Regions from separate parts of the Ruegeria sp. BG5 genome, predicted to be linked through region 3. Evidence: riboswitches for the same ligand, from Rfam matches in the RefSeq annotation. Region 3 holds a riboswitch; each other region holds the start of a gene.
What was found. A riboswitch is a leader RNA that binds a small molecule or an ion and turns the genes downstream of it on or off. The one in region 3 is predicted to bind cobalamin.
Positions count from the first base shown of each region.

Region 1: it holds a riboswitch for cobalamin, as region 3 does, so the genes downstream of both, ACR0KX_RS10135 (DUF1636 domain-containing protein) here and ACR0KX_RS00565 (hypothetical protein) in region 3, are expected to answer to the same signal.
Region 2: it holds a riboswitch for cobalamin, as region 3 does, so the genes downstream of both, ACR0KX_RS12895 (DUF1636 domain-containing protein) here and ACR0KX_RS00565 (hypothetical protein) in region 3, are expected to answer to the same signal.
Region 4: it holds a riboswitch for cobalamin, as region 3 does, so the genes downstream of both, ACR0KX_RS17865 (hypothetical protein) here and ACR0KX_RS00565 (hypothetical protein) in region 3, are expected to answer to the same signal.

Region 1 covers NZ_JBQFTC010000001.1:2,120,603-2,128,122, forward strand. Annotated here, with positions in the region: gene ACR0KX_RS10115 (TolC family outer membrane protein) at 1-424, opposite strand, end outside; gene ACR0KX_RS10120 (protein-L-isoaspartate O-methyltransferase family protein) at 520-1,173, opposite strand; tRNA gene ACR0KX_RS10125 (tRNA-Cys) at 1,402-1,475, shown strand; gene ACR0KX_RS10130 (NAD(P)-dependent oxidoreductase) at 1,526-2,518, opposite strand; cobalamin riboswitch at 2,622-2,841, shown strand; gene ACR0KX_RS10135 (DUF1636 domain-containing protein) at 2,935-3,315, shown strand; gene cobW (cobalamin biosynthesis protein CobW) at 3,312-4,367, shown strand; gene cobN (cobaltochelatase subunit CobN) at 4,371-7,520, shown strand, end outside.
Region 2 covers NZ_JBQFTC010000003.1:160,751-168,270, forward strand. Annotated here, with positions in the region: gene ACR0KX_RS12870 (extracellular solute-binding protein) at 13-1,317, opposite strand; gene ACR0KX_RS12875 (LacI family DNA-binding transcriptional regulator) at 1,549-2,562, shown strand; gene ACR0KX_RS12880 (iron ABC transporter permease) at 2,565-3,575, opposite strand; gene ACR0KX_RS12885 (ABC transporter substrate-binding protein) at 3,577-4,527, opposite strand; gene ACR0KX_RS12890 (ABC transporter ATP-binding protein) at 4,540-5,316, opposite strand; gene ACR0KX_RS12895 (DUF1636 domain-containing protein) at 5,313-5,669, opposite strand; cobalamin riboswitch at 5,769-5,972, opposite strand; gene ACR0KX_RS12900 (D-lyxose/D-mannose family sugar isomerase) at 6,032-6,697, opposite strand; gene ACR0KX_RS12905 (carbohydrate kinase family protein) at 6,716-7,520, opposite strand, start outside.
Region 3 covers NZ_JBQFTC010000001.1:124,322-131,841, forward strand. Annotated here, with positions in the region: gene ACR0KX_RS00545 (TRAP transporter large permease) at 1-210, shown strand, start outside; gene ACR0KX_RS00550 (IclR family transcriptional regulator) at 222-1,001, shown strand; gene metH (methionine synthase) at 1,030-3,759, opposite strand; gene ACR0KX_RS00560 (homocysteine S-methyltransferase family protein) at 3,756-4,808, opposite strand; gene ACR0KX_RS00565 (hypothetical protein) at 5,023-5,322, opposite strand; cobalamin riboswitch at 5,445-5,656, opposite strand; gene ACR0KX_RS00570 (AbrB family transcriptional regulator) at 5,752-6,816, opposite strand; gene ACR0KX_RS00575 (nucleoside 2-deoxyribosyltransferase) at 7,037-7,520, opposite strand, start outside.
Region 4 covers NZ_JBQFTC010000007.1:45,793-53,312, reverse strand. Annotated here, with positions in the region: gene ACR0KX_RS17880 (TauD/TfdA family dioxygenase) at 1-549, opposite strand, end outside; gene ACR0KX_RS17875 (DNA polymerase III subunit gamma/tau) at 581-2,338, opposite strand; gene ACR0KX_RS17870 (protein-tyrosine phosphatase family protein) at 2,512-3,024, shown strand; gene ACR0KX_RS17865 (hypothetical protein) at 3,016-3,423, opposite strand; cobalamin riboswitch at 3,511-3,731, opposite strand; gene ACR0KX_RS17860 (alpha/beta fold hydrolase) at 3,890-4,747, shown strand; RNA gene ffs (signal recognition particle sRNA small type) at 4,777-4,875, opposite strand; gene ACR0KX_RS17850 (bifunctional 2',3'-cyclic-nucleotide 2'-phosphodiesterase/3'-nucleotidase) at 4,915-6,747, opposite strand; gene nudC (NAD(+) diphosphatase) at 6,975-7,520, shown strand, end outside.

The sequences.
Region 1 (7,520 bases), 2.0 Mb from region 3:
GAATGGCCTGCTCGACATCGATCAGGCTTTGGCGCGTGGACAACACGATTTCCTGCGCGGATTGCTTACCGAGAATCGAGAACCCGCCATCATAGATCAACTGGGCCAGCGTGAGGCCGGTAAAGAATGTCGAAGGCTCGTTCCGGACCACTATACCGCTAGTCGTTGTCCGCGTGTAATCCTGCGAAACGCGCACTGTCCAGTTGATGATCGGACGCAGCGCGGACACCGCAATGGCAACATCTTCATCAGCGGCACGCAACAGCGCGCGGTTCTGTTCAAGAAGACCGCTGGTGTTATACGCCCCGATAAAGGCATCGGTCAGGTTGTCCGCCCATGCCAGGCGTACAGGCATAACGCTAAGGGCAAGACCAGCGGTCACCGCCAAGGCCCTGACCAGCTTACCAGTTGCCGTTCCACGCATCACCAAATCCTCTCAAATCAAAATTACACTGCCCTGCGGGAAGTTTGCGTTGCCGTTTTCAACTAATCAAGGTGGCAGAAAAAACCACCGCCCGACTATAGCGAAAATGCACACTCGACTGAAAAACTGTCCAGTGTCGGCGCACTGGCGTTGAAAGCGTCGCGCCAGCTGACCCGGTCACCAGCCTTGCGCCCGATCCGAACGACGCCCAGACCATCCTGCACAAACAGACAGGCGATGCGCCCGTTGTCTTTCAACTGACCCAGCAGAGCGTCCGGCACCTGCTGCACGCCGCCCTGTATCATGATCACGTCGTAAGGCCCGTGTTCCTCGGCCCCTTGCTCCAGCGGGCCCACATGCACCACGGCATTGTCTGCATCCGCCTCGGTCAGGGCATCCTGCGCTTCTGCGGCCAGCGCCTCATCGCTTTCAACAGCAACCACCAGTTCAGCCATGCGCGCGGCAACGGCGGTGGAATACCCCAGCCCCGGCGCGATATCCAGAACCGCCTCATCTTTGCAAATATTCACAGCGTCCAGCATCTTGGCCAGAGTCCGAGGCTCCAGCATGCTGCGCCCGTCCCCCAGATCGATTATGCCTTCAACATAGGCGGCCTCGCGCTGCGCATCCGGCACAAAATTTTCACGCGGGACGGTCAGCATGGCATCGATGATCGGGAATTTCGTGACATCAGAGGGCCGAATCTGCGTATCGACCATAGTGCGGCGTCGGGTTGCGAAATCTGTCATTTGATCTCTCGTCTGAATTCCCACGTTTTTTTGGCTTTTGCCACATCCCGCAGCAACCGGCAACGGCCCTGTTGCCACAGCCCGGCCCGTGCGACAGGTTTGTGATCCGGCCCAGATCAGCATTTCCCGCCTCAGGCGCCAAAATTACACGCAATCCTCTGGACGCCCCATAAGAAAGCTGCTAAAACGCCTGTCACACCACGGCAAGTATTTGATTTTACTTGAAAAGGCGAGTTGGCGGAGTGGTGACGCAGCGGATTGCAAATCCGTGTACACCGGTTCGATTCCGGTACTCGCCTCCACTTCCTTCAATACCTTCACCTCGCGACGCAAAGACGAAAGCGCGCCCCTCTTAGGAATCGCGCCCCGCCGGGATAACCTCATAACCCGGTTCTTCAGGTTCATCGTCCTGCATTTCAGGTGGAAAGCCGGGCGCGCGGATGTCGAGGCCGGTGGCGTCTTCCAGGCGTTTGATGATGTTGGGCGACAGTTCGCGTTCGCCGTAGCGTGCGATGCCGTCCTCGAAGATCTTGATCATGATCGGGTTGATCTCAAGCGGGACACCCGCGCGGTCGGCGACGTCCTGAAACAGGCCGATATCCTTTTTGACAAGGTCCATGGTAAAGGAAATATCGCGCGAGCCGTTCAGGATGACCTGGCTTTCGGTCTCATGCACAAATGAGGTGCCAGACGAGATCTTGATCGCCTCATAGGTCGTGTTCAGGTCCATCCCGGCGGCTTTGGCGGTCACCAGCGCTTCGGCGCAGGTGATCAGGTTGGCGGTGGCCAGATAGTTGGTCAGAACTTTCAGAACCGAGGCCGAGCCGAGATCGCCGGTATGCAACACCCGACGGCCCATCGTTGTCAGGAAGGGCAGGATTCGCTCAAAAGTATCCCGGTCGCAACCCGCGAAGATCGAGATATTGCCGGTTGCCGCCCGGTGGCATCCGCCGGAAACGGGGCAATCAACCGCCGCCCCGCCCCGTTCGATGACCATGGCACCCAGCCGCTTGGCCTCGGCCTCGTCGGTGGTGGACATTTCCATCCAAATTTTGCCGGGGCCGACCTCGGGCAACATCTCCTGCATCACCGCGTCCGAGGCGGCAGGCGATGGCAGGCAGGTGATCACCGCGTCGCAATCGTGCATCAGCTGGGCCGGGCTTTCGGCGGCCTTTGCGCCCTTTTCGACGAATTCTGCCACCAGGTCTGCATTGAGGTCATGGACCGTCAGGTCGATCCCGTTGCGCAGCAATGAGCCCGAGAGTTTTCCGCCCACATTTCCAAGTCCGATGAACCCAACTTTCATTATTCGCGTCTCCCTGCGTGTTTTCCGGTATGCGACCATGTCGCGGGCACCGCGTCATGCCGCCCAGCGACGCTGGCAGGTCGCTTTTCATCCTAGCCACGCGATGGTGGTCGCATCGCGCTTGACAACCTGCCCGCACGTGCCGCATGTCCCTGTCGTTGGTGTCGGCGACAGCCGATGAAAAGGGAATGCGTCAACGGTTTATCCGCCAAACGCAGCCGCCCCCGCGACCGTGACCGGAGAGGGTGCCCAATGCCACTGGCCTGCCAGGCCGGGAAGGCGGGACATCCGACAGAGGAGCCAGACGAACCGGGCCTCTGACATCCGCAAGCCGGGAGACCTGCCAGCACCCGAAGTTGAAACCGGGCGGGGTGTTCCGGTGTCGGGTCCATGTGCATCGCGTGGCCCGCATGAAACCCCGTCCCCCGCGAAGAGGATTTGGGGGGATGAGAGACATGACCGAGACTGCGCCGGTCGAGCTGCTGGTTTGCACCACGTGCCGCCGTGGTCTGCCCATCGAGGATGATGACCAGCGCCCCGGCACATTGCTGCACAAAGCGCTGGAACAGGCGGACCTGCCCGAGGGCGTCACACTGAAAGCCGTCGAATGCCTGTCGAATTGCGATCAGGGCTGTTCCATCGTGCTGCGTGGCGGGCCGGATCGCTGGACCTTTGTCTATGAGAACCTCAACGAAACCGATCACGTTGACGTCATCGTCGACGGAGCGACCAAGTATCTGGCCACCGAGGACGGCTTGGTCAAATGGCGCGAGCGCCCCGAACATTTTCGCAAAAACTGCGCCTCGCGCATTCCCCCGATTGGAGCCCTGAAATGAGCAACCTCGAAAAACTCCCCGTCACCGTCATCACCGGCTTTCTGGGCTCGGGCAAAACGACGCTGGTCAAGCATCTGATGCAGAACCCGCAAGGCAAACGTCTGGCCGTGGTGGTCAACGAGTTCGGCGATGTGGGCGTTGATGGCGACATCCTGAAATCCTGCGCGATCCCGGATTGCCCGGCGGAAAACATCATGGAACTGGCCAATGGCTGCATCTGCTGCACCGTGGCCGATGACTTCATCCCCACCATCGAGGCGCTGATGGCGCTGGAGCCGCGCCCGGATCATATCCTGATCGAAACTTCAGGCCTCGCCCTGCCGAAACCGCTGCTGAAGGCGTTCGACTGGCCCGATATCCGGTCGAAGATCACCGTGGACGGCGTGATCGCCTTGGCAGATGCCGAGGCTGTCGCCGCCGGTCGCTTCGCCCCGAATGTCGAGGCGGTGGATGCCCAGCGCTTGGCCGATGACTCGATCGACCACGAAACACCTTTGTCGGAGGTGTTCGAGGACCAGATCTCCTGCGCCGACATCATCCTGCTGACCAAACCCGATCTGGCCGGTCCCGAAGGTGTGGCGAAAGCCAAAGAAATCATCGCGGCCGAAGCCCCGCGCCCTCTGCCCGTGGTTGAAGTGGCCGAAGGTGCCGTGGACGTGCGCGTCGTGCTGGGCCTTGAGGCCGCCGCCGAGGATGACATGGACGCTCGACCGTCGCATCACGACGGCCACCACGACCACGAGCATGACGATTTCGAAAGCATCATCGTCGAACTGCCGGAACAGACCGAACCCGCCGATCTGGTCGCCAAGATCGAACGTCTGGCGAATGAGCTGAACATCCTGCGCGTCAAGGGCTATGCCGCCGTTCAGGGCAAACCCATGCGTCTGCTGGTGCAGGCCGTCGGTGCCCGCGTCCGGCACCAATATGACCGCCCCTGGGAGCCCGGCGAGGACCGTCGCTCACGTCTGGTCGTGATTGCCGAGCATGACGACATCAAAGAGGCCGCGATCCGCGATATCCTCGTGGGTGTGACCGAGGCTGCCGAGTAAACCATGCACGTCGTCTTCCGCGAAAGCCACGGGTTAGAGGAAACCGAGACCCCGACCGATCTGGGCCAGAGCCCGGCGGATCTGGTGGTGCTGTCGTTCTCGGACAGTGACCTCGGCGCCTTTGCGGCGGGCTGGCATCGCGGTGGCGGCCCCGAGGGGCGGATGCCGACGATGCGGCTGGCGAACCTAACGGCGCTCAAGCACCCTCTGTCGGTCGATACCTATGTGGAACAGACGCTGGAGGGCGCAAAGGGTATACTGATCCGCCTGATCGGCGGTGTGCCCTACTGGTCCTACGGGTTGCAACAGGTTCTGGCACTGGCGCAGGCCAAGGGCATCGCGCTGGCGGTCCTGCCTGCGGACGGGCGCGAGGATACGCGGCTGGATGACTATTCCACCCTGCCCATCTCGACCCTGCGGCGATTGGCGCATCTGTGCGACACCGGCGGAGAGGTCGCGGCGCAGGCCGCCCTGGCGCAAATGGCGCTGGCGGCGGGGCTTTATGCCGGGCCGGTGATGGGGGCCAAGACGTTGCCCGAATGCGGCGCGTGGTGCCCGGATCGCGGCGTGATCCCGGTGGATGCCGCCTTCACGGGCGATGCAAAACGCATCCTTGTGACCTTCTACCGGGCCTATCTGACCTCAGCCGACACCGCTCCTGTCGCGGCTCTGATCCGCAGCCTCCGCGTGCGGGGTTTTGAGGCGGTGGGCCTGTTCGCTCCGTCTCTGAAAGCGCCCGCAGCAGCCGATTGGCTGCGTGAGCAGGTCGTGGCGCTGGCCCCGTCGGCCATCATCAACGCCACCTCATTCTCGGGCAAAGGCGCGTCGGGCACCTCGCCTCTGGACGCCGCCAACGTGCCGGTATTTCAGGTCGCGCTGGCCACCTCGCGCCGCAAGGCATGGGCCGAGGCGGAACGCGGGCTATCCCCCGCCGACCTCGCCATGCATGTGGTACTGCCCGAAGTGGACGGGCGGATTTCAGCGGGCATCGCCTCGTTCAAGGAACCGGGCAAGCGCGACCCGCATCTGGAATATTCCCGTTTCGCCCACCGGGCCGAGCCCGAGCGGATCGAAGCGATCATCGACCGCGTGTCAGGCTGGCTTAACCTGCACGACAAACCCAAAGCCGATCAGACGCCTGCGCTGGTGCTGTCCACCTATCCCGGCAAGGACTGGCAGATGGCCCATGCGGTAGGCCTCGACGCGCTGACCTCGGCCGAGGCGATGCTGTCCGATCTGCAAGGCGCAGGCTATGACACCACCCCTGCCGAGCCGATTGCCGATGCGCTGCCGGATGTCCGGATTTCATGGCCGCTGCAGGACTACCTGACCGCATTGGCCGAATTGCCCGAAACCCTGCGCAGTGATCTGCAATCCGTCTGGGGCAAGCCCGAAGATGATCCGGCCTGCGCCGATGGAGCCTTCCATTTCACCGCCCTGCGACGCGGCAAGGCCCTGATCGCACTGCAACCGGAACGCGGCTCGCCCGAGCTGCGCGATGACGATTACCACGACCTCTCGCGCACTCCGCGCCACGGCTATGTGGCGTTTTACCTGTGGCTGCGCCAAGGGCTGGGTGCGGATGCGCTGATCCATATCGGCGCGCATGGCACGCTGGAATGGCTGCCCGGCAAATCCGTCGCCCTGTCCGCCGATTGCTGGCCCGAGGCGCTGATCCGCGATCTGCCGGTCATCTACCCGTTCATTGTCAACGACCCCGGCGAGGCCGCGCAGGCCAAACGCCGGATCGGGGCCGTCACGCTGGGCCATATCCCGCCCGCGCTCAAGGAAAGCGGTACGCCGGATCGGATGGTGCGGCTGGAATCTCTGCTGGACGAGTTTTCAAACGCCGATGGGCTGGACCCCAAGCGCCGCGACCGCCTGCAAGAGGATATCCGGGATGAGGCGCAGGCCATCGGGCTGGAAAGCGACCTGGACCTCGATCAGGCCACCTGTACCGCCGAGGCGATTACCCGCATCGACCGCTTTGTCTGTGACATCAAGGAAAGCCAGTTCGGCGACGGGCTGCATGTCTTTGGCCGGGTGCCCGACGTGACCGGCAATTTCGACCCCGCGCCCTCGGCCCATGCCGAACGCACCGCTTTGCTGGACGCATTGGCGGGCAAACGGATCGAGGCTGGCCCTTCGGGTTCCCCCTATCGGGGTCGGTCGGATGTGCTGCCCACCGGGCGCAACCTCTACACCACCGATCCACGGTCCGTGCCCACGCGTGCCGCCTATACCCAAGGGGTCAAACTGGCCGAGGAACTGGTGCGGAGGCATTTGCAGGAAGAGGGCGATTATCCCAAGGGGCTGATCGTCGACCTCTGGGGCTCGGCCACCATGCGCACCGCCGGGGAAGAATTCGCCATGGCGCTGCACCTGCTGGGCGTCAAGCCGGTCTGGGACAAGGGGTCCGAGCGCGTCTCAGGCATCGAAGTTCTGCCGATCACCGACCTCAGCCGCCCGCGTCTGGATGTCACCCTGCGCGTCTCGGGACTTTTCCGCGACGTGTTCCCGACGCTCTCTGCGCTTTACGGTCAAGTGGTGCGGGTCTTGTCCGAACGGGATGAGGCACCGGACTGGAACCCCTATGCCGGGCAGGCCCCGGCTGCGCGCGTGTTCGGCCCCGCGCCGGGCAGCTATGGCGTGAACATGACGCAACTGTCTGAAATTTATACGGATGAGGCCCGCACGCAGGCGGGTGAAGCATGGTTGCAGGCCAGTTCCTATGCGCTGGAAGGCGAGCATATCGCGCAGGACGTCGATGGGATCACGCAGCGCGTCGCCAATGCCGACAGCTTTGTCCACCTGCAGGACCTGACCGAGACCGACCTGCTGCTGGCCAACGATTACGCCACGCACGAGGCCGGGTTTGCAGCGGCCAAAAAGGTGACCGGCGGCGAGGCGCAGCTGTACCATCTGGACAACACCAACCCGGACAATCCCCGCGCGCGCACCCTGCCCGAAGAGATCAGCCGCGTTGTCCATGCCCGCGCCGCCAACCCTGCTTGGATCGCCGGAATGCAGCGGCACGGGTTCCGGGGCGCTGCCGAGATCGCGGCAACATTGGATCACATGGCGTCCTTCGCGCATCTGTCGGGCACGGTCGCGCCGCATCTGTTCGATCTGTATCACGACGCGACGCTGGGC
Region 2 (7,520 bases), on a different contig from region 3:
TGATCCCGGGGTTTAGCCCTGGGTTTTTGCGAAGCGGGCCAGCAATTCGTTGGCTTCGTCTTCGATGTTCTGGAACGCGGTGTCCACGTCGGTTTCACCAGTCAGGATACGGCCATATTCGCGGTTCATGATATCGCGGATCTGCACGTAGAAGCCCATGCGATAGCCTTTGGTGTTGTCACCGGCTTTGGCCTGCAACTGGTTCACACCGACTTCGGCTGCCGGGAAACGCTCATAATGGCCGTCTTTCTTGGCAACGTCATAGGCGGCCTCGGTGATCGGCACATAGCCGGTTTCCTGATGCCAGAAATACTGGGTTTCAGGCGCGGTCAGGAAGCGGAAGAACTCGGCAGTCGCCTTGTTTTCTTCGTCCGATTTGCCGGCCATCGCGAACAGGGCGGCACCACCGATGAAGGTCTGGGTCGGCTCGGGCGTCACGGCTTCCCAATAGGGCAGTTCAACCGCGCTGAATTCAAAGCCCAGATTTTTCTGCAACAGGCCACCGAACGAACCGGACGAGCCCAGCCACATGGCAACTTTGCCCTCTTCAAACGGCTTGGCGTTGTCACCCCAACCGGTGCCGTACCACTCGAACAGGCCATTGTCCTTCCACTCGGTCACGGCGGTGAAGTGCGCCTTGATCGCGTCGTTGTTCACCAGAATCTCGGTATCCATGCCGTCATAGCCGTTGTTGTTGGTCGCAAACGGCAGGTTGTGGCGCGACATGAAGTTCTCGGTGAAGATCCAGGGCAGGTGCGACTGGCTGAGCGGGATATAGCCCGCCTCTTTCAACGCCGGGGCGGTGGTCGACTGGAATTCTTCCCATGTCTTCGGCGGGGTCACGCCAGCGGCTTCCAGCGCGTCGACGTTGTAGTACAGAATCGGGGTCGACGAGTTGAAGGGCATGCCGATCATCTTGCCATCGCTGTCGGCATAGAAATAACGCACACCGGCGATGTAGTCGTTGATGTCGAACTCAACACCGTTTTCGGCCAGCAGGTCCTGTACCGGAACGGTTGCGCCTTTGGCGGCGATCACGGTTGCAGCGCCCGCGTCAAAGACCTGCATGATGTTCGGCTGCTCACCGGCGCGGAAGGCCGCGATACCGGCGGTCAGCGTCTCTTCATAGCTGCCTTTGTAAATCGGAGTGATTGTGTATTCGTCCTGCGACGCGTTGAATTTCTCGGCCACCTTGTTGACGGTCTCGCCCAATTGCCCGCCATGTGCGTGCCACCAGGTGATTTCGGTTTCTGCAAAGACTGTGGTCGCGGTGAACGCGAGTGCGGCAGCCGTTGCGCAAAACTTCAGTTTGGTCATTTCGATCCTCCGGTTCGGTGTCGGCCCCTTGCAGCTAAGGGACCGGTGGCAAATTTGTGCCAGGTTATTGTGCAGGCTCCCCTGCGGCGTTTGATGCGCGCAGCCTCCGACCTGCATCATGGACGCGTCTGGAATCTGCACACGTGCCCACATAGTGTTAACGTATGACAGTTCGGTGAAAGATTTCTAGCAATATTGACAAATTCCACCAAATCGAAGGACAGGTTGAGCGTGGTTCAGGATCGTGACAAACCCGCCGAAAGGCGCCGCAGGGTCACTGCGCAGGCCGTCGCAGACGCGGCTGGGGTGTCTCGTTCGGCCGTTTCCCGCGCTTTTACGCCCGGCGCGTATCTTGATGAAAATAAAAGAAAAATAATCGAGGATATGGCTGAACGTATGGGCTATCAGCCAAACGCTTTGGCCGCTGGTCTGAAGGACGGACGCTCGCACCTTGTGGCGGTGTTTGTCGGCAATATGCGCAGCGATTTTGATTCCGAATTTGTCCGCGCTTTGGTCGGCAAACTGAACGCGTTGAACAAATGGCCGATTCTCATTGACGGTGGGGATCAGCGTGCAGAAGACGCGATCGAGCAGGTTTTGCGCTATCCGCTTGATGCTTTGATCCTGCGCGGGGGCAGTATGCCTCAGGCGCTGGTCAAACGATGCAGCAAGCTGGGCGTGCCAATGATTTCTGCAGGGCGCATTGTGAAGGCGCCAGGGGTCGACAACGTGTGCTGTCGCAATGCCGAAGGTACGCGACTTGCGACCGAAGCGTTGATCCGGAAAGGTCGGACACGGTTTGGATTTCTGGGTGGTGCGCCCAGTTTCTCATCCTCGGCCGAGCGCAGGGCAGGTGTGATCGAGGTGCTGGAACGCGCGGGCCTTGGACTGGTGGCGGAAGAGACCGGAGATTTCACGGTCGAGACCGGGCGGGACATCGCGCTTACCTTGCTGGGTCAGCACAGGCTGGACGCGCTGATCTGCGCCAATGATGCCAGCGCAATCGGGGCGCTGACAGCGGCGCGCGAGATGGGTCTGGACGTTCCAAACGCGCTGTCGCTGGTCGGGTTTGACGACATCGAAATGGCCAGATGGCCGATCTTCAACCTGAGCACGGTCAACAACCCGATTGCTGAGGCTGTCGATCAGGTCATTGCGCTGCTGGAATGCAGGCTGGCCGATCCCGCAAAAGCCAGCGAGACGATCATGGTCGATCCCTATTTCGTACCACGCGGCACGCACTAGGCTTAGTCGTTTCGGGCGGATTTGAACAGGTACAGGAAGACGAACAGCGATCCGATGGATGTGGTGACGATGCCGACGGGCAATTCCTGCGGGGCCAGCAACAGGCGCGACAGGATGTCGGACAGGGTCAGCAGGATCGCACCCACGATGGCCGAGGTTACCAGCAGATTACGGTGCAGCGTTCCGGCAATGCCTCGGGCGATGTGAGGGACCATCAGGCCGACAAAGCCAATGACGCCCGCGACCGAGACAAAGCTTGCCGTGGCCAAAGCCGCAACAAAGAACATCCGAAACCGCAGGCCCTGAACCGGAATACCCAGCGTCGCGGCTGTGAAATCCCCGGTCAGCAGCGCGTCCAGCCAGCGGCTGCGATAGAGTGAATAGCCCAGGATCATCGCAAGCCCGATCAGGACAAGGGGAAAGGTCTCCCACCGCGCGAGGCCAAGACCGCCCAGCATCCAGAAGATCACCGAATGCGCGGCACGACTGTCGCCGGAAAAAATCAGATAGTTGGTGATGGCAGAAAACAGGAACGAGACCGCAAGCCCTGCAAGGATCAGCTTTTCCGGCGCGCTTGTGCGCAAGCCCTGAACCAGCGCGAGAACGATGCCTGACGCGATCAAGCCGCCACAGAAGGCAGCAAGCGGCAGGGTCCAGATGCCAAGCACGTCCCCGGTTACCGTGATGACCAGAACCGCCCCGGCGGCTGCGCCCGAAGACAGGCCAAACAGAAACGGGTCGGCCAGATCGTTGCGCGTGGTCGTTTGCAGCACCACGCCGACCACACCCAGACCAGCGCCAATGACCGCCGCGAATAGGGCGCGGGGCAGGCGCAGGTCGAACACGATCCGATGCAGGGGGGACATCTCGCCTTCGGTCAATCCGGTGCCCAGCATGATCGCTGTGCCTACGTCTGCGACAGGAATGGATGTCGTGCCATAGACAACGGACAGCAGCAAAAGGGCGGTCAGAATGACCGCCCCCAGCAGGACCGCACGCCCCGTTTGAGCCATTTTAGTTGAGCTCCGGGTGCATGGCCGAAACCATCTTTTCGATGGCGTCGATATTTGCCGGTCCCGGTGTCAGCTCTTCATAGCGCAGACCGATCCAGCGTTCGTTCTTGACGGCATCGGTCAGGGACATGGCCGGATGCTCCTGCAGAAACTTGAACGTGTCCTCGGCACCGTTCCCGGTCTGATAGTCCAGTAGGACCAGAAATTCGGGGTTTGCGGCGGCCACTGCTTCCCATGAGGTGCGACCCCAGCTGGTGTCCATGTCATGGGTGACGCTGACACCGCCCGCAGCCTCGATCATGGCGTCTGGAATGGCGAATTTACCGGCGGTAAAGGGCGCATCGGCGGGACCGTCCAGCAGGAAGACGCGGGGTTTCGGCAGGTCTGCGGTTTTGGATTCGATGGCCGCCAGCTGGTCTTTCCAGCCCGAAACCAACGCTTCGGCCTTGTCTTCCACATGCATCACCTTGCCCAGACGCAGCACGTCATCGAACAGAAGGTCCATGCTGGCTTCGGGGCGGTCCTTGTTCAGGTGAACGCAGCTTTCGGTCAGGACCATGGTTTTGATGCCAAAGGGTTCCAGCGTGTCGGGGGTGACTTCGCCACCCGGCTGCATGCCGTAATACCAACCGGCAAAGAACATATCCGGCTCGACCGCGACCAGATTTTCGACGGTGGGGTATTTGGGCGCCAGTTCCGGGATGTCACCGCGTTTTGCATCGAAATCCGGGCTGGTCTTGTACCAGCCGGTAATGCCGGTCAGGCCGACAATCTTGTCCTGCAAACCCAGCGCAAAGGCCATGTCGGTCATGTTCATGTCGTGCACGACAATCCGCTCGGGCGTGCCGTCGAACACCAGTGGTTCTCCGCAATTGTCGACGGTCACTTCATGTGCCGCCGCACCACTCGCGAGGCCCGAAACAAGGACTACGGACCAGAATTTCTGCATCATCAAATTCTCCTGTTAAGATGACAGCTTTCGTTTTCGGATATCCAGCGCCGGGATCACGCGCCCTTCGTGCTGGAAACACAGGTAGTCAACGCCAAACGTATCGCGCACACGCTCGGGTGTTAGAACTTCGGGAACCGGGCCGAAGCCGGTCATGCGGGTTGCCTTCATCAAAGCGACATGGGTGGCGAATTCGGGGATCATGACCAGATCGTGCACGATCATCACAACCGTCACGCCCAGTTCGGCCACCAGCGACAGCATGTGGCCCTTGGCGTCGGGGTCGAGGTGGTTTGTCGGCTCGTCCAGAAACAAAAGCGATGGCCTTTGCGCCAGAGCCCGTGCGATATGCGCCCGCTGACGTTCCCCGCCGGACAGACGTTGCATCGGTTTATCGGCCAGCGGGACCAGTTCGGTGATCTCAAGCACCCGCTCAAGATCGGCCTTATGATCCTCGGCGGACCGGTCGGCCTGAATCGGGATTTGCCCAAGGGCCACATAGTCGCGCAGTTTCAACCGGCCGTCAGGCAGTTCCTGCTGCCCGACCACGGCGATGGTGCGTGCCCGTTCCGGGGCGGACAATTGACGCAGGCTTTGCCCCTTGATCGTCACATCGCCCAGGGCCAGACGTTCGAGGCCGCAAAGCAGGTTCAACAGCGTGGTTTTCCCGGCCCCGTTTGGCCCGGCAATGGCCAGGATCGACCCCTCATCCAATGAGAAGGAGACATCCTGTAGCAACACATCCCCATTCAGGGCGTAGTATTCGAGCCCCTTGGCAACCAGAAAACTCATATCTTGCCCTCTGTCGAAAGGCGCGGCAGACGCGCCAGAGTTTTGTAAAGCAGGGCAGGGGGCCGGTCGGCTGCGCTGGTCCAGCCGTCGGCACTGTCGCGGAACTGGCGGGCGAAGGCGGCAATCGCGTCCAGATCGGCGGGGCTTTGGATATCGCCGAACAGGTATTGCGCCTTGCCTTCGGCTTGCAGCCCAACGGTCAAGGGGCGTTCGCACCCTGCCATGCAGGCAATCAACCGGGTCGCAAACCCCGGTGGTAAGGTTGCGTCCAAACTGGCCTTGGCTGCCTTGGCTTCGATTTCACCCTGACAGGTCGAACAGATCAGGACGAAGTGGTCAGCTTGGGATGACATGGCTGTCCCCGCTGCGGAAACCGCGCGAAAAGAAGAAGCCACGCCCGCAGGCGAAAAATTGAGCCATCAAATCCTCCTTCCAGGACGCCCCGCCCCGGGTTGGTTGCACAGGTGATGGCAGGTCTCCTGACTTGCGGGTCATGGCTTGGCCAACCTTCCCGACCTGTTCAGGCCAGTGGTGATTTGGCGTCGCTCTCCGCTTACAGTTGCGGGGGCAGTCACGGATTTGGCCGCAGGGCCGCACCGTATTCCCATTTTCATCCCGCAGGCATCGCAACGGGAACCATCGCTGGTCAGCTAGTCTGTCGCGGATTTAATTGTCAAGCGTTCTGACCGAGATTTTGGCGGCGCGGACTGAGTGTTTAGTAATCCGCAACCAGCAAAAATTCCGGTGCTGCGTCCTCTTCAATGGTCGCGAACCGGGGGATCGGTTGTTCGAACACATTGTCCGTGCGGTCGTCATTGACGGTTGAGACCTCACCGATCAGACAATCCCCACGCTCGGCCCAAAAAGCATGCCAGATACCGGGCATCAGGGTCACGCTTTCGCCGGGTTTCAGGCGCAGCAACTCGCCGGGGGTGATGGTGACATCGCAGCCGTCGCTGGGCACAACCACCGGATTGTCGCGATCAATGCCGCCTTCGGTGTCCGAGGCGTAGATCTCCATCACCAGATCACCGCCGCCCCGGTTGATAATGTCCTCGGCCTTGATGATATGGCGGTGCATCGGAGACAATTGTTTGTCGCGCGAAATCAGCAGTTTCTCGGCATAAAGCATACCGCGACCCTGGTTCAGATCATTCACGTCGCCATTGCGCAGGGTGAACAGGAACAGGCCCAGTTCATCAAACTTGCCCTGACCGTAATCGGTAATGTCCCAGCCCAAACCACGGGCGCGGATCGTGTCGGCCTTTGCGCTGCGCATCTGATCAGGGGACCAGTCGGCGAAGGGCGGCAGGACCGCGCCGAAGGATTTGATGAAGGCCTGCGCCTCGGTCTTGATGTCGTTGATGTCGGATCGTTTCATGTCGGTTCCCTCGTGGGATCAAAGCTCATGCGCCCAGGGCGGATTTGCCCCGGCGCGGGATACGGTGACGGCGGCCACTTCTGCGCCCAGGGACAAAGCCGCGCGCAGGCTATCAGGCGTCAAGGCGCGCAGGCCCTCTTTGCTCAGGTGCCCGGCGCGGTGGAGTTCGGCCAAAACGCCCGCGTTGAACGTATCGCCGGCGCCCACAGTATCGACAACCTGCACCGGTTTGACCGCCACCGATGTCTCGGACCCGTCCGCCAGATAGCCCGACGCCCCCTGACTGCCCCGCGTCACAATCACCACCGACGGCCCGGCCTTCAGCAACAAGGGCACCTTCTCGGCATGGGTTTCCGGCCCGGGAATGATCCAATCCAGATCCTCGTCCGAAACCTTGACGATATCGGCCTGCGCGATCATGCGATTCAGGCGGGTGCGATAGCGGGTCTGGTCCTTGATGAATCCCGGCCGGATATTCGGGTCCAGCATCACCGCGCGGTCGCCGCCATGACGGTCGAGCAGCGCGGCATAGGCATCGGCACAGGGTTCACAAGCCAGACTGATCCCCCCCAGATACAGGGTCGAGGTCGCCAGCAATTGCTGCGGCATATCCTCGGGCTGCAACATTCGCCCCGCCGTGTTTTCATCAACAAAACTGTACGAGGCATGCCCATCCACCAGCTTCACAAAAGCCAAAGTGGTCGGGCGGTCGCTGACAATCACATGCGAGGTGTCCACATGGCTTGCCTTCAGCGTGTCCGCCAATTGCGCGCCAAACATATCCGAGGACAGGCCCGTCAGCATCCCCACCGGCGCGCCCAAG
Region 3 (7,520 bases):
CACTTCTCGGTGATCTTTCTGGTCGGCGCGTCCATCGGGTTCATTACGCCTCCGTACGGGTTGAACCTGTATGTGGCGTCGGGCGTGACCGGCGTGCCCTATTTCCGGCTTCTGCGCTATACGGTTCCCTATCTGGTGGCACTGCTGTCGGTCTGGATTCTGGTTTCGCTGGTGCCCGATCTGGCCTTGATCCTGCTGCCAAATAACTAGACTGTTGCGGGATGACCGAAGCGGACACAAAAGACAAAGACACCCAGATTCCCACGAACCTGCGCCTGCTGCTGATCCTGGAAGAGGTGGCACGGCGCGGGGTCGCCGTCAAACCCTCGGACCTGATCGACGCATTGGGTCTGGCAAAACCCACGATACATCGCCTGCTGCAAACAGCCGAGGCAGAGGGGTTTCTTCAGCGCGATCTGGATGGTCGGTCTTACGGTCCCGGTCCGCGCCTGCGGCAGCTGTCGCTGAATACAGTGTCGTCCGAACATCTTCGCACGGCCCGTCTGGCCATTATTCGCGGCGTCGCGGATGAGATTGGCGAAACCTGCAACCTGGCGATCCCGGATCGCGAGGGTATGATCTATCTGGACCGGGTCGAGACGAAATGGCCGCTGAGAATTCAGTTGCCGATCGGAACACAAGTCCCGTTTCACTGCACCGCCAGTGGCAAGATGTATTTGTCGACCCTGCGCCCGAGCACTTTGGATGGGTTTCTTTCCGCAGGTAACCTCAGCCCGAATACCGACCGCACGATAACGAAGCCCCAGGCCTTGCGGGCCGAAATAACCCGCGTCGCACAGAACGGGTATTCGACAGATGATGAGGAGTTCATGCCCGGTATGACGGCCATTGCGGTCCCGGTCATAGACAAGAACAACAGGCTGGCCGCCACTCTGTCCGTTCATGCGCCGACGCAGCGCCATGATCTGAACAGTTTGAAACAATTTCTTGCCTTGCTACAGGACGGTGCGCGCAAACTGTCGGGTTTGCTGACTTCTTAGCCCGGCGATTGACTGACAACATATCACCTTACGCGGCTGCCTTGCGCGATGCCTTGGCCGGGACGTAGTTGAGCACCGGGGCCAGCCAGCGTTCGGCCTCTTCCACGGTCATCCGTTTTCTCTGGGCGTAGTCCTCGACCTGATCGCGTTCCACTTTGCCAACACCAAAATAATAGCTGTCCGGGTGCCCGACATAGAGCCCGGAGACAGATGAACCGGGCCACATCGCCATGCTTTCGGTCAGCGCCACTCCGGTCGCGGCCTCGGCGTCCAGCAGGCTGAACAGCGTGCGTTTTTCGGTGTGATCGGGCTGGGCCGGATAGCCCGGCGCGGGGCGGATACCGGCATAAGGTTCGCTGATCAGGGCCTGTGGGTCGAAGTCTTCACCCTTTGCGTAACCCCAAAATTCACGCCGGACCCTTTCATGCAGCATCTCGGCCATGGCTTCGGCGATCCGATCGGCCAGAGCCTTGACGAGGATCGCGCCGTAATTGTCGTTGACCTTGTCCAGCCGCTCGGCAATGTCAGAGTCCTCCGGTCCCGCCGTGACGACAAACCCGCCGACATGGTCCGCACTATGGCCTTCCGGGGCGACAAAATCCGACAACGCGACATTCGGTCGATCACCGCGTTTTACGGTCTGCTGGCGCAGCGTGTGCAGGGCGGCCAGAGTTTCAGCGCGATCCGGGCCGGTATACAGCCGGATGTCATCGCCAACCGCGTTGGCGGGCCAGAATCCAACAACCGCGCGGGGTGTGAACCAGCGCTCTGCGATAATCTGATCCAGCATTGCCTGCGCATCGGCAAAAAGCGCCCGCGCCGCCGCGCCCTGTTTTTCATCTTCAAGAATTCCGGGATAGACACCGCGCATTTCCCAGGTCTGGAAGAAGGGCGTCCAGTCGATATAGCGGGCGATTTCGGCCAGATCCCAATCCTGCAGAACGCGCGTTCCGGTGAAGGACGGAGCAACGGGCTCGTAAGCATCCCAATCCAGTTTCAGCGCATTGGCCCGCGCCTTGGCCAAAGGCAGGCGGTTCTTGGCCCGCTCGCCGCGCTCGTGTTTGTCGGCCACATCGGCATATTCGGCCTGAATCCCGGCGACATAATTGGGCTTCTGCGTCGGGCTCAGCAACGCGCCGACAACCCCGACAGCGCGGCTGGCATCGGTGACATAGACCGCCTGCCCATGCGTGTAACGCGGCGCGATCTTGACCGCCGTGTGCACCCGCGACGTGGTTGCGCCGCCGATCAGCAGCGGAATGTCGAACGCTTCGCGCTCCATTTCCGAGGCCAGATGCACCATCTCGTCCAGCGACGGCGTGATCAGCCCGGACAGACCGATAATGTCCACCTTTTCCTCACGTGCGACTTGCAGGATCTTCTGAGGCGGGACCATGACGCCGAGATCCAAAATCTCGTAATTGTTGCAGGCCAGGACAACGCCGACGATGTTCTTTCCTATATCGTGCACGTCCCCCTTCACGGTCGCCATCAGCACCTTACCCGCAGATTGCCGACCCTCACCGCCATTCCGGCGCTTTTCTTCCTCCATATAAGGCAGCAACACGGCCACGGCCTGCTTCATCACCCGGGCTGATTTCACCACCTGCGGCAGGAACATCTTGCCCGCGCCAAATAGATCGCCCACCACGTTCATCCCGGCCATCAGAGGACCCTCGATGACATGCAAGGGGCGTTCCGCATCGGCGCGCGCGGCCTCGGTGTCTTCTTCGATGAACTCGGTGATGCCATTGACCAGCGCATGCTCCAGCCGTTTCTCGACCGGCCAGTCGCGCCAGGCCAGGTCGCGGACTTTCTCCTCGCGCTTGTCACCACGGAAACGTTCGGCGATGTCCAGCAGGTTCTCGGTCGCGCTGCCGCCGGATTTGGGCTGGCGGTTCAGAACCACATCCTCGCATGCTTCGCGCAGGTCGGGATCGATCTGGTCATAGACCGCTAGTTGGCCCGCATTGACGATGCCCATATCCATCCCGGCCTGAATTGCATGGTACAGGAACACCGCATGCATCGCCTCGCGCACAGGTTCATTGCCACGAAAGCTGAAGGACAGGTTCGACACGCCGCCTGAGACATGCGCATGGGGCAGGTTCTGCCTTATCCAGCGGGTCGCCTCGATAAAATCGACACCGTAATTGTCGTGGTCTTCGATCCCGGTGGCGACGGCAAAGATGTTGGGGTCAAAGATGATGTCTTCGGGCGGGAACCCCATATCCTCGACCAGAATGCGATAAGCGCGGGCGCAAATCTCGGTCTTGCGTTCGAAGGTATCGGCCTGACCGGCCTCGTCAAACGCCATGACCACCACGGCGGCACCATAGGCCAGACACAGACCCGCGTGATGGCGAAACGCCTCTTCGCCTTCTTTCAGGCTGATCGAGTTCACCACCGGCTTGCCCTGCACGCATTGCAGCCCGGCCTCGATCACCTCCCATTTCGAGCTGTCGATCATGATTGGCACGCGGGCGATATCGGGCTCGGACGCGACAAGGTTCAGGTATTCGACCATCGCCTGTTTGCTGTCGATCAGCCCTTCATCCATGTTGATGTCGATGATCTGAGCGCCGTTTTCCACCTGATCGCGCGCAACGTCCAGCGCGGCGGCATAGTCGCGGTTCACGATCAGTTTGCGAAATTGGGCCGAGCCGGTGACATTGGTCCGCTCACCCACATTCACAAAGGGGATGTCGGGCGTCAGGACAAAGGGTTCCAGCCCCGAGAGGCGCAGGTGACGGGTCATGCGGGCACCTTTCTGGGGTCAAAGGGCGCAACCGCATCCGCAATCGCGCGGATATGGTCGGGTGTGGTGCCGCAGCAACCGCCAACCACGTTGACGATGCCATCGCGGGCAAACTCTTCGACTTGTGCTGCGGTCTGGCCCGGGGTTTCGTCATACTGGCCGAACTCATTCGGCAGGCCCGCATTGGGGTAGGCGCAGGTCAGCGCGCTGGCAACGCTTGAAATCTCGGCCATATGCGGGCGCATGGATTCTGCGCCAAGGGCACAGTTCAGCCCGACGGTGAAAGGGCGCGCATGGGCGACCGAATGCCAGAAGGCGGTGGGCGTCTGGCCAGAAAGCGTCCGGCCCGAGGCATCGGTGATCGTGCCCGAGATCATCAGCGGCAGGCGGCGTCCGGCCTTGGCGAAACTCTCGAAGGCCGCGAAAATCGCCGCCTTGGCGTTCAGCGTGTCAAAGATCGTCTCGATCAGGATCAGGTCAGAGCCTCCTTCGATCAGCCCGTCGATCTGCTGGCCATAGGCTGTGCGCAGATCATCGAAACTGACGGCTCGGTATCCGGGATCGTTCACATCCGGGCTGATCGAGGCCGTCCGGTTCGTCGGACCCACAGCCCCGGCCACAAACCGGGGTCTGCCATCCTCAGCCGTGGCCCGGTCCGCCGCGCGCCGGGCCACCTGCGCGCCTGCGACGTTCAGATCATGCACCGCAGCCTCCAGCCCGTAATCAGCTTGCGCGATGGTGGTTGAGGAAAAAGTGTTGGTTTCAAGGATATCCGCCCCGGCCATTGCGAACTCGTATTGAATGTCCTCAACTGCCTGCGGCTGGGTCAGCACCAACAGGTCGTTGTTGCCCTGTTGCGGATGATCCGGGTGATAGTGATGCCGACAGCCGGGGCCATGGATGTGACCGTTGGCGGTAAAATCCTCTTCGGTCATGTTCAGCGTCTGGATCATTGTGCCCATGGCCCCGTCAAGGATCAGGATGCGCTGGGCAGCCAATGCGCGCAGCGTCGCGAGCGCGGGTGTGTCGGGCAAGGTAAAGTCAAGCATTCGCGGTATCCAATCGGCTGTGTGGGCCGAAGGTATAGCGCGTTGGCATTATGAGGTGAAATGATTGTTATTCGACTAAATTATGAGCTTGCGTCATAATGTGTCTTGTTCGTCGCGCATATCCAACGAAATCACCAATAAGCAGTCAAAGCATTGCCCGGCCAAAATCGTCCAAAATGCGGGCGGTGGCACAGGCTGAATTGCCCGCATGAGGTCACAAGGCGGCGCGGCGCGCGCGATGGCCCCCTCGGCGCTGTTTTGCGGGCAGGGCCAGGAACAATGGTTCCAGGGGCATCTGCATGGATCGGGCCAGCAGGTCGCAGAACACAGCGATGGCGGGAGAAGTCTCGGCAAACGGTTTGGCCTTGGCCAAAGCAATCCGCGCCTGCGCGTGGTAGTTTGCCGAACCGGGCAGGCCGCCCAGCCATTGCATATAGCCCATCTGCCCCAGCTCTTGCGCGCGCTGCGGTGGCACGTGGCCGGTATCCAGTTGGGAAATGGTCAGGTCAAGCATAACGACGCCCTCCGCGCTTTTGGGCGGCTTGTGTGGGTCATCAACAGTGGTGTCTGGCCAGTGCGGTCCATCTCTTGTCGCTCCGTCCACGGGCACCCCGCCCGAGTTAAGGTGACTGCGGCACATATGCGCCGGAGATGGCAGGTCTCCTGACTTGCGGTTCTTCGCTGTCCCCGTCCTTCCCGGACAACCCAAGCGGGGTCATCCAGTGGTCTGTCGGGGGTCGCTCGCCGCTTACAGTTGCGGGGGCAGTTGCGGCTTTGGGCGTTTGCCCGCACCGCATTCCCTTTTCAGCCGACTCAGAGCGTCGGACACCATCGGCAGCACAGTCTCATAAGGCCAAAGCTGTGTCTACTGGTGCCAGCAAAGCACGCAGCGTCGGATTGCAACCCGGCAGGAATTGAACCCAAATCAAACTGCGAAACCCCTCTAATCCCGAGAGCCGGACCAGCGCACCAGAAGACTGGCCGCGATGGGCGCGCCGATGATCACCAGAACGATCCGTGTCAGATGGTGGGTAATGACAAACCCGAGATCCGCGCCCGAGACGATGGCCAAGACCGTCATTTCAGCCTGCCCGCCGGGGGCAAAGGCGAGGAAGGCCTCGATCGGTTGCCCGAACCCCAACGTGGTCACAAGGGCCGTGAAGGCTGCCGCAAGTATGGCCAGCACAACAACATAGGCGCAGCCCGCCGCCACAACTTTGCGCAGCTCGACCCATGTGACACCGATAAATTTCACGCCGATGGTGCAGCCGATAAAGAATTGCGCGACAAGGATCGCCTCGCGCGGTGGGCGGGTGTGGATGAAATCGCCCAGTGACAAGGCCGCAGTCAGGATCATTGGGCCCAGAATGGACGCTCCGAACAGGCCGATCCGCTCACCGCCTTTCCAGCCGACAATGGCGGCGACGACCATCAGCGCCAGTTCGTGCAAAGGCAGGTCGCGGGCGGGTTCGCCAATGGGGTTGGTCAGGTCAGCGTCGTAGAACAGGGTCAGGAGCAACGGGGCGAGCGTCACGATGATCAGCACGCGCGTGCCATGGATCAGGGACAGGGCGCGCGGATTGGCACCGGCCTCGGTGCCGAAGATGATCATGTCTTGCAACCCGCCAGGCATCGCGGCGTAAAAGGCCGTTTTGTCGTCAAAGCCCCAGACCTTGCGAAAGAACGGCACCCCGACCAAAGCGATCAACAGGATGAAGGGTGGGATCAGAGCAATCGACGCTGCCATTTTCGGCAGTTGGCCAAACAGATCAGGCGTGATCGAAGCCCCCACCGCCACGCCCAGGATAGTGCGCGCCGCGACCGAGATTTGCCCGAACCCCTCCATCGGCGCATGCGCCAGTGCCGCAATCAGGCAGGCGGTCATGGGGCCGAACAGAAAGGGCAGTGGCAGGCCCAGCATCCAGAATACGACCGTTCCCAGCCCGGCAAGGCCGAAGGTAATGGCCCGCCTAACGGGGCGGCTTGGTGATGTGGCTTGGACGGACAAATTTCAGGCCCGATGTCATTGGGTCAATTGTATCCAATGGTATACAAATGGGCGCGGTTTGCAAGACCACGCGCACCGACCATTCGGCATGCCCGAGTGAGGAGCGGTCCGTGATGCAGCTTGGCGCTATCAGCGTGTGTTGGATGAGATCCGGGAACGAGGTGTCGAAATCAAGGCGAGTGTCACTGAATTCGTTTCAACCCCACCAATCCAACAGGGCTTACGTGGGTGCCGACCCGCCAAATGCAGCCTGATAAGCCTTGTTGCTTTTCGCCCAGTCGATCAGTTCCTCACCCGCTTCCAGCGCGGCCTTCTCGTTTGGCGCATTCGAAATCGCGTCGAGCCGCTTGTGAAGGTCCGAACTGGGGTCTGCGGTCATCGCCCCAACCTCCATCACAAGGCTGACATTCGGGGGCGGGGTGTAGACATAGCCGTTCTGCGACTGAGCTTCGATCCGTTTGAGCAGGGCGGGCACGATGGATGCGGTGTCATGCACATAGTCCCAATTGGTCGAAAGCCCCTGAATCATCGGGTTATCGACCCCACCAAACAGCGTCACCGGTGTCGTCTTGTAGATCACAAGGGGCATTCCAGCGGCGTAGGCGGTCGTCACCTCGACAATACTGCCGCCATCGGGCACCCGGCCATCCATGTTGAACACAAGGCTCGAGCAGCGCCCGAGCAATTGGTAGATATCTTGCGCA
Region 4 (7,520 bases), on a different contig from region 3:
GCGGGTCATCCGGGGCAGGGCTGCCAGATCGGCATCGATTTTCATGCGGGAATGCGACAGCCTGTGCCAGATGATGGCGTCTTGCAGCGGTTCTTTCAGGTGGCCGGGCATCTCGGCCCAGGCAGCGCGTGTCGAGGCAAGTTCCGTCTCGCCGCCGCTGGGTGGGACCACGAGGGCGGTCAGAATATTGATCAGTGCAGGGGTAGGCAGGAATGTGCTGTCTGTGTGCCACAGCATATTGGCCTGCAAATCCAGCAGGCGCAGATCGTCGCGGGCGCGCAAGCCGTCCTCTGTCTGATTGGACAGTTCCGACACCTGAAACTCCACATCGCGCCCCGCCGCCATCTGTTCCCGGTTTTCCAGCGGCCCAAACAGTTCGCCCAGACGCATGTGATCGTCATCCGAGATGCTCTGCCCCGAAAAAAGCAGGGCGGAATGCGTTTCGAAGGCGTGCCGGATCTGGGGGTAGAGGTTATCCTGCGTGACCTCGCGCAGGTCGACGTCATGAACAATCAGGCCGAATTTGGGGTGCAGCGGGGTTGTGCGCATCAGGCTCCTCGATCATGGGGCGGGGGTCGACTTAATCCTCTTCGAACGGGTCCCATTCATCCTCGACCTCTGGCAGGGCTTCGGTTTCGACCTGTGCCGCGCGTTGTTCGGGGGTTTCTATTCTGGTGATCTTGGCCTTTGGGAAATGCGCCAGAACGGCTTGAACCAGCGGGTGTTCCGAGGCTTCTTCTTTCAGCGCCAGTTCCGCCCTGTCGCGAATCTCGGCAATCGTCGGCGCGTCGCCATCGGACACAATCGACACGGCCCAGCGATTGCCTGTCCACCGCTGCAGGGCCGAGCCCAACCGTGGGGCCAGATCCGTCGGGGCTTGCGGCGCAGGCGTAAACTCGATGCGTCCCGGCTGATAGGAAACCAGCCGCACGCCATTTTCGACCTCGACCAACAGTTTCACATCACGGTTGACGCGGATCAGTTCGACAACGTGATCGAAACTGGGATAGCGCGCCAAAGCGGCCTGCGTGTCCTGGGCCAGCGCCGCGACCGGAGCACCCCCTGCCCCGCGAGGCGCAGGCGCATAGGTCGGTGCTGCGCGCGCTTCAACCGGTGCCGTGCCGTTACCGTGGATCGGCATACCGCCGCCCGGTCCGCCATTTGGTGGCGCAGGTGTATCCTGCAGACGTTTGATCAGTTCTTCCGGGCTGGGCAGGTCGGCCACATGGGTCAGACGGATCACTGCCATTTCGGCGGCCATCATGGCGTTGGGGGCGGCCGAGACCTCCTCCAGCGCCTTCAACAGCATTTGCCACATGCGGGTCAGTACTCGCATGGGCAGGGCGTCAGCCATCTGCTGGCCACGGGCGCGCTCGTCAGGGGATACCGTCGGATCCTCGGCTGCGTCCGGCGTGATTTTGACGACCGAGACCCAATGGGTGATCTCGGCCAGATCACGCAGCACCGCCAGCGGGTCGGCCCCTTCGGCATATTGCGCGCTAAGCTCGGTCAAGGCCCCGGCGGCATCGCCGCGCAGGATCATATCCATCAGGTCCAGCACCCGGCCACGGTCGGCCAGTCCCAACATGGCGCGGACCTGATTGGCGGTAGTTTCCCCGGCCCCGTGCGAGATCGCCTGATCCAGCAGCGAGGTTGCATCCCGGGCAGACCCCTCGGCCGCGCGGGTGATCAAGGCCAGCGCGTCCTCGGCAATCTCGGCCCCTTCGGCGCTGGCGATCTTTTGCAGCAGGCCGATCATATCCTCGGGCTCGATCCGGCGCAGGTCGAAGCGTTGGCAGCGGGACAGAACCGTCACCGGCACCTTGCGGATTTCGGTGGTGGCGAAGATGAACTTCACATGCTCGGGCGGTTCCTCCAGCGTCTTGAGCAGCGCGTTGAAGGCGCTGGTCGAGAGCATGTGAACCTCGTCGATGATATAGATTTTATAGCGGGCCGAGGCGGCGCGGTAGCGGACGCTGTCGATGATCTCGCGAATATCATTGACGCCGGTACGGCTGGCGGCGTCCATCTCCATCACGTCGACATGGCGGCCTTCCATGATCGCGGTGCAATGTTCGCAGACGCCGCAGGGTTCGGTTGTGGGGCCGCCCGCACCATCGGAGCCGATGCAGTTCATGCCCTTGGCGATGATCCGCGCCGTGGTTGTCTTGCCGGTGCCGCGAATGCCGGTCATGACAAAGGCTTGCGCTATGCGGTCGGCTTCGAACGCATTCTTAAGCGTGCGCACCATGGCATCCTGCCCCACCAGATCAGCAAAGGTTTCCGGACGGTATTTGCGGGCGAGAACCTGATAGGCGGGGCTGTCTGTGTCGGTCATGTCTGCTCTGGCGGATTCGGGACGTCGTCGCAGCGTAGTGGCCGCTGCCGCCCGCGTCCACCGCAGGGTCGGGGAAATTTGGTTTGGAAAGACCCGAGATCGGCGTAAACTGGAATCTCAGTATTTTTGAAGCACATTTTACAAGCAGGCTTGGGTTTGGGAGGAAATCTTTGATGTCGCAACTGGTCGTCTACGCGCTGCAAGTCGGAGGCGGAACACTTGCGCTGACCTCGATGCCGGGACGCGGCGGAGATTACGCGGGCGATCTGGATACTATTGCGGATTGGAAACCCGGTCTTGTGATCTCGATGACCACGGAAGTTGAGATGCTGCAGGACGGGGCCCGGACCTTTGGCAGTGACATTCAGGGCCGCGCCAGCAGATGGGTTCATTTGCCGGTCGAGGATTTTGGCGCCCCGCCGCGCGCCGTTCAGGATCGGTGGGGGTCGGTCAGCGCATCGGCGCGGCAGGCTTTGTCCGGCGGTGGCCGGGTGCTGGTGCATTGCCGGGGTGGGTGCGGGCGATCCGGTATGGTGGTCTTGCGCCTGATGCTGGAATGCGGGGAACCGGCAGACAAGGCGCTGGCCCGGTTGCGGGCCCTGCGCCCCTGCGCGGTGGAAACCGACGAGCAGATGGCATGGGCCACGAATGCGACCCACGCACCTTTGGATGCGCGCTCAGGCTGATACCCGTGCCGGTTCCTGGACTGGTCTTGAAGGTCTCAGGGCCAAGACCTCAAGCATGGCGCAAGGTGTTCTTGGCAAGGCCCCGGACGGAAGGGCCGCGCATGTCTCGTCAAAAATCAGGTCGGCATATGTATCCAGCGTTTGGATCGGCGTGTCCGCCTCGGTCCCGCAGAAGATGCGTATCTGTTCAGGTCCTGCGCGAAAGCGGGCCATGCACCCTTGCGCGCAATGAGTCAGGTCGCTGCTGCCTTCGATTTCAAATCCTTCGCTGGTGACGTGGTCGGCCTTGTTCATTGCCTCGGCCAGCGCGCGCGCCATGCGCGCCATTGCGGGGCAGGGCCCGCCTGTGCGTTGGCAAATGGTCGCCACGTATTTGTGGGTTTTTGTCTTCCAGATCATCCTGCGCCCTCCGCGCGGCGGACGGGGACGTTGGCAGGCGGTTCAGCTATGCGCTGTCAGGACCTGCCCGGACACCCCGCCCGAGTTTCGGTTACGTTGATGATGGCAGGTCTCCTGACTTGCGGGTCGTTGCTTTGCCGACCTTCCCAGCCTTTCGGCCAGTGGCATTCCGGCATCGCTTACCGCTTACAGTTGCGGGGGCAGTCGCGGCCTTGGTTCGTTCCGGTTTGACCGGGCAGAACCGCACCGTGTTCCCTTTTCATCCCGACCCATTGTGTGGATCGGAAACCATCACACAACCGCTAGCGTCTGTTCGCGTTCTGAGTCAAGCGCGGTTTTGGGTGTCACGTACACAAGTCTTGTGCCGGGCGACGTGTGGTCAAGTGGCAGCAGGGTTGACTCGGCTGCGGGTTGTTGTGCCTCTTGGGCAGGTAAACCGATTGGTTCAGAAAGGCCCGCAGGTTCGATGTTGGACACGCAGCAGCACGTGAAGATCGAGGATTTCCAGTTTCCCGCTGGTCCGGCCCAGCTGTCGGCGCGGATGTATCGGCCTTTTACTGATCCCGACACGGTGGTGGTTCTGAACGGGGCGACCGGTGTGCCGCGCGACTACTACCAGCACTTTGCCCGGTGGTTGGCAGCCCAGCGTGGCATGGCCTGCCTGACGTATGACTATCGCGATTTCGGTCACTCTGTTTCCGGCCCCATGCGCGACTCGCAGGTCACGATGTCGGACTGGGCCCTGATCGATATGCCCGCAGCACGGGCCGAGATGCGCCGAAGGTTTCCCGACGCCCGGCAGTGGAGCATTGGTCATTCCGTCGGCGGAATGCTGGGGCCGATTCAGCCGGATATCGACCAGATCGACCGGATGATCTGTGTTTGCTCGGGGTTGGTGACGCTGTCCGATCACCCATGGCCCTATCGGGGGTTGGCCTGGGCGTTCTGGCATGGGCATGTACCGCTGCTTGTGAAAGCCCTGGGGTATCTGCCCGGCAAAGCCATTGGGTTCGGTGCCGATCTGCCGGGCTCTGTCTATTGGCAATGGCGCAGGTGGTGCACCGCACCTTTGAATTATGTGCCTGAGATCGGGCAAAAACTGCCACTGGCGCGCTGGGCGGATCTGGGTGTTCCGGTAGATCTGTTCACCAGCGACGACGATCAGACCGTCCCGCCACAAGCCGTATGGCGTCTGGTGGATCTGTATGGGCCGGACGCGCGGCGGCACCTGTTGTCACCCAAGGAGTTCGGAGTGAAAGAGATCGGCCATATCGGCGCATTTGCCCGCCGGAATTCGGCAATCTGGCCCCGGTTGGTTGCCTGATTGTGCTGATGAGCGGATACGTGGGGGAAAGGTGAGAGGTTGGACATCGACCCAAGCGGGGCTCGTTGTGGCTGCTTCCTTCCGGACCTGACCAGGTTGGCGAGGCGCTCGCCCGCGCCAACCTCTCAGCGCTTGATATAGGGAAGCCTGGGGAAAATGACAACCCGTCAGAGTGTCAGCCGGATGCGTTCGAACCCCTGCGGGTCCGGGTCCAGAACGATAGGGTCGTAGTTCTGCAATTCGGGCAGGTACTTCAGCGCGCCGGGCCCCGTACTGAGGATTGCCTGAACCCCGGCCTGCGGCGTGTACGAAAACGGATAAACCGCCTGAGACAGCGGGTCGGCGGGCAGGTACCCGGTCAGATAATCGCGTAGGATTCGCTTGATATCTATTGCAGGCAGGTTGATCGGCTCTGCCGTTTCCACAAACGGGAAATGCCCGCCACCATTGGCGCGGTAATTGTTGAGCGCGACCACAAAATCCTGATTGGGGTCAAGCGTAGACCCGTCAATTCTGGCCTGCCGGATGCGGCGGTGAGAATTGTCGATCAACTGCCCCTGAGCGTCAAACCGGGCCGGGTAGAACGGGTCGATCTGGTAGGTCAGGCCAAAGAGAAGGTCGAAATTGTACCCAACCCGACCGGGGTCGATCAGATCGGTCTCGGCGTCGCGACGCATGGTGTTGAAAAGACCCGCCGACATCTCAAGCCAGTCCAGCACCTGAGCGCCGCTGACCTTCACCGCCCTCAGTTCGTTCGGAAAGACGTAAAGGTCCGCAATGTGGCGCAAACAAACCTCGCCCGCCGGGACATCGGTGTAATAGCGCGGCCCGGACCGACCGCCGCATTTATAGGGCGAAACGGCGGACAACATGGGCATATTGGCCAGTGCGGTGCCGGACAGATAGGGGCGCAAGGCGGCGGCCTGCGCCGAGGCCACCAATGCCAGCCCCCGATCAACGGCGCAAAAGCTGAAAAAGCTGTGCATCGGTTTTGCGATTCGCGCCACCGGCTCGGCCATCTTGGTGCGGGTTCGGGCGTGCACGGGTGCAAAAAGCCGGACCATGTCGGGGTCCTCTGGCGTTTCAGGGGCGGAGTTGTTTTGGCGAAGCGGTCTCAACCCGACCTGCTGGTCGGTGATTTGCCACCCGAGATCGGCAGAGTGGGACAGGTTCAGATCAATCACGCCCAGATGATTTCCTGCGGACCCGGGCATGACAACCGGTTTGCCATGGACCAATCCGGCCTCAGGGTCGACATGGGCCAGCCCCCGGTGGTCGTTGCCGGGAAGGGTCAGGTGTGTGTGCCCGGCCACTAGGGCGTCAATGCCGTCAATGGCGGCCAGTGGGATCACGGCATTCTCCAGCCCCGGTGCTTCCTGATCCTGACCGAGGCCGGAATGGGCCAGCGCGATGACCAGATCACACCCCGCCGATTTCAGGGTCTGCACGGTGCGTCGCGCCGCGCTCAGACAGTCCTCGACCGCGATGTCATCGCCCAGATGATGCGCTTCCCATTGCGTGGTCTGAGGGGGCAGAACCGACAACACGCCCACGCGGATGGGAATGTCTTGCCCGTTCAGCGAAATCGATCGGTCAAGCACCGCATGGCCCTGCCAGCTTTGCGAAACCTCCGACCGGCGGCGCATATTGCTGCACAGGACAGGACATGGAGCCTGATCAAGGACAGTGTCCAGCACCTCCAACCCAAAGCCGAAATCGTGATTGCCAAGCCCGACGGCGTCATAGTGCAGGGCCGCAAACCCTTGCATCATTGGATGGCCGTCAGGGTCCTGTGCCGCCTGATCGCCCAGCGGCGTGCCCTGAAGCGCATCGCCATTGTCGAACAGCAAAACAAGCGCGCCGTCTGCTTCTGCTCTCGCCGTGCGGATCAGACTGGCGGTTCGCGTGAATCCAATCGTGGGGTCCGGCTGATCCGAGTAATAGTCGAAACCGGTCAGATTCATGTGCAGATCAGTTGTCGCGAGGATACGAATATGCACATCCGAACTTTCAGTTTGACCCGGTCTAAAAGGTCCAGTTTTCACTCTTGAATTCTACTATTGGATGCTGGTGCTAAATCAAAATCAACAATTGGTAGACTTAATGCCAATGTTTCCAGGCCTGTGCAAGCATTGCCTCTGGCCGCGCATGGCCCGGCACCGCGAAAGGCCATTGCAACGCCGGGGCAGTCATGGCAGCCCTGTCAGCAAAGCCGAAGGGGCAGGTGATGATAAATGCAGAACAGGTGACTTTCGGTGGCGCGGGTCTGAATCGTGCAGCCCATATTCGGGGCGACGCCGAGAAGTTGTCGCAAGCACAAGGCGATCCGGCAGCCAGATGTGTTCTGTTGTGGCGCGGTAAACTGCTGGTGCAGGGTGACAGGCTGGATCGGTTGGCTTTGCAGCCCATGTCTCATCCCCTGATCACGTGCGGACCCGGCGGAGTTGTTTCTGCCCCGATCTTTCTGGGGCTGGATGCTTCAGATGCCCCACTGTTTGCGCTGGATATTTCGGACTGGGCCGCCGAAGGGCTGGACCTGACCGGTGTTGGCGCGTTTGTCGATAAGACCGAACAGCAACATCCCGACCTGCCCGAAGGCCATGTCTTTGCCGAATTGCGCCGGATCATGACTCGCCTGTCGCCCCTTGATGCCGAACTGGCGGCGACGGCCAAGGCGGTAATCGGCTGGCATGAAACGCATAAATTCTGCGCCAAATGCGGTGCGCCCAGTGAAATCTCGCAGGCCGGGTGGCAGCGCAGTTGCCCGACCTGC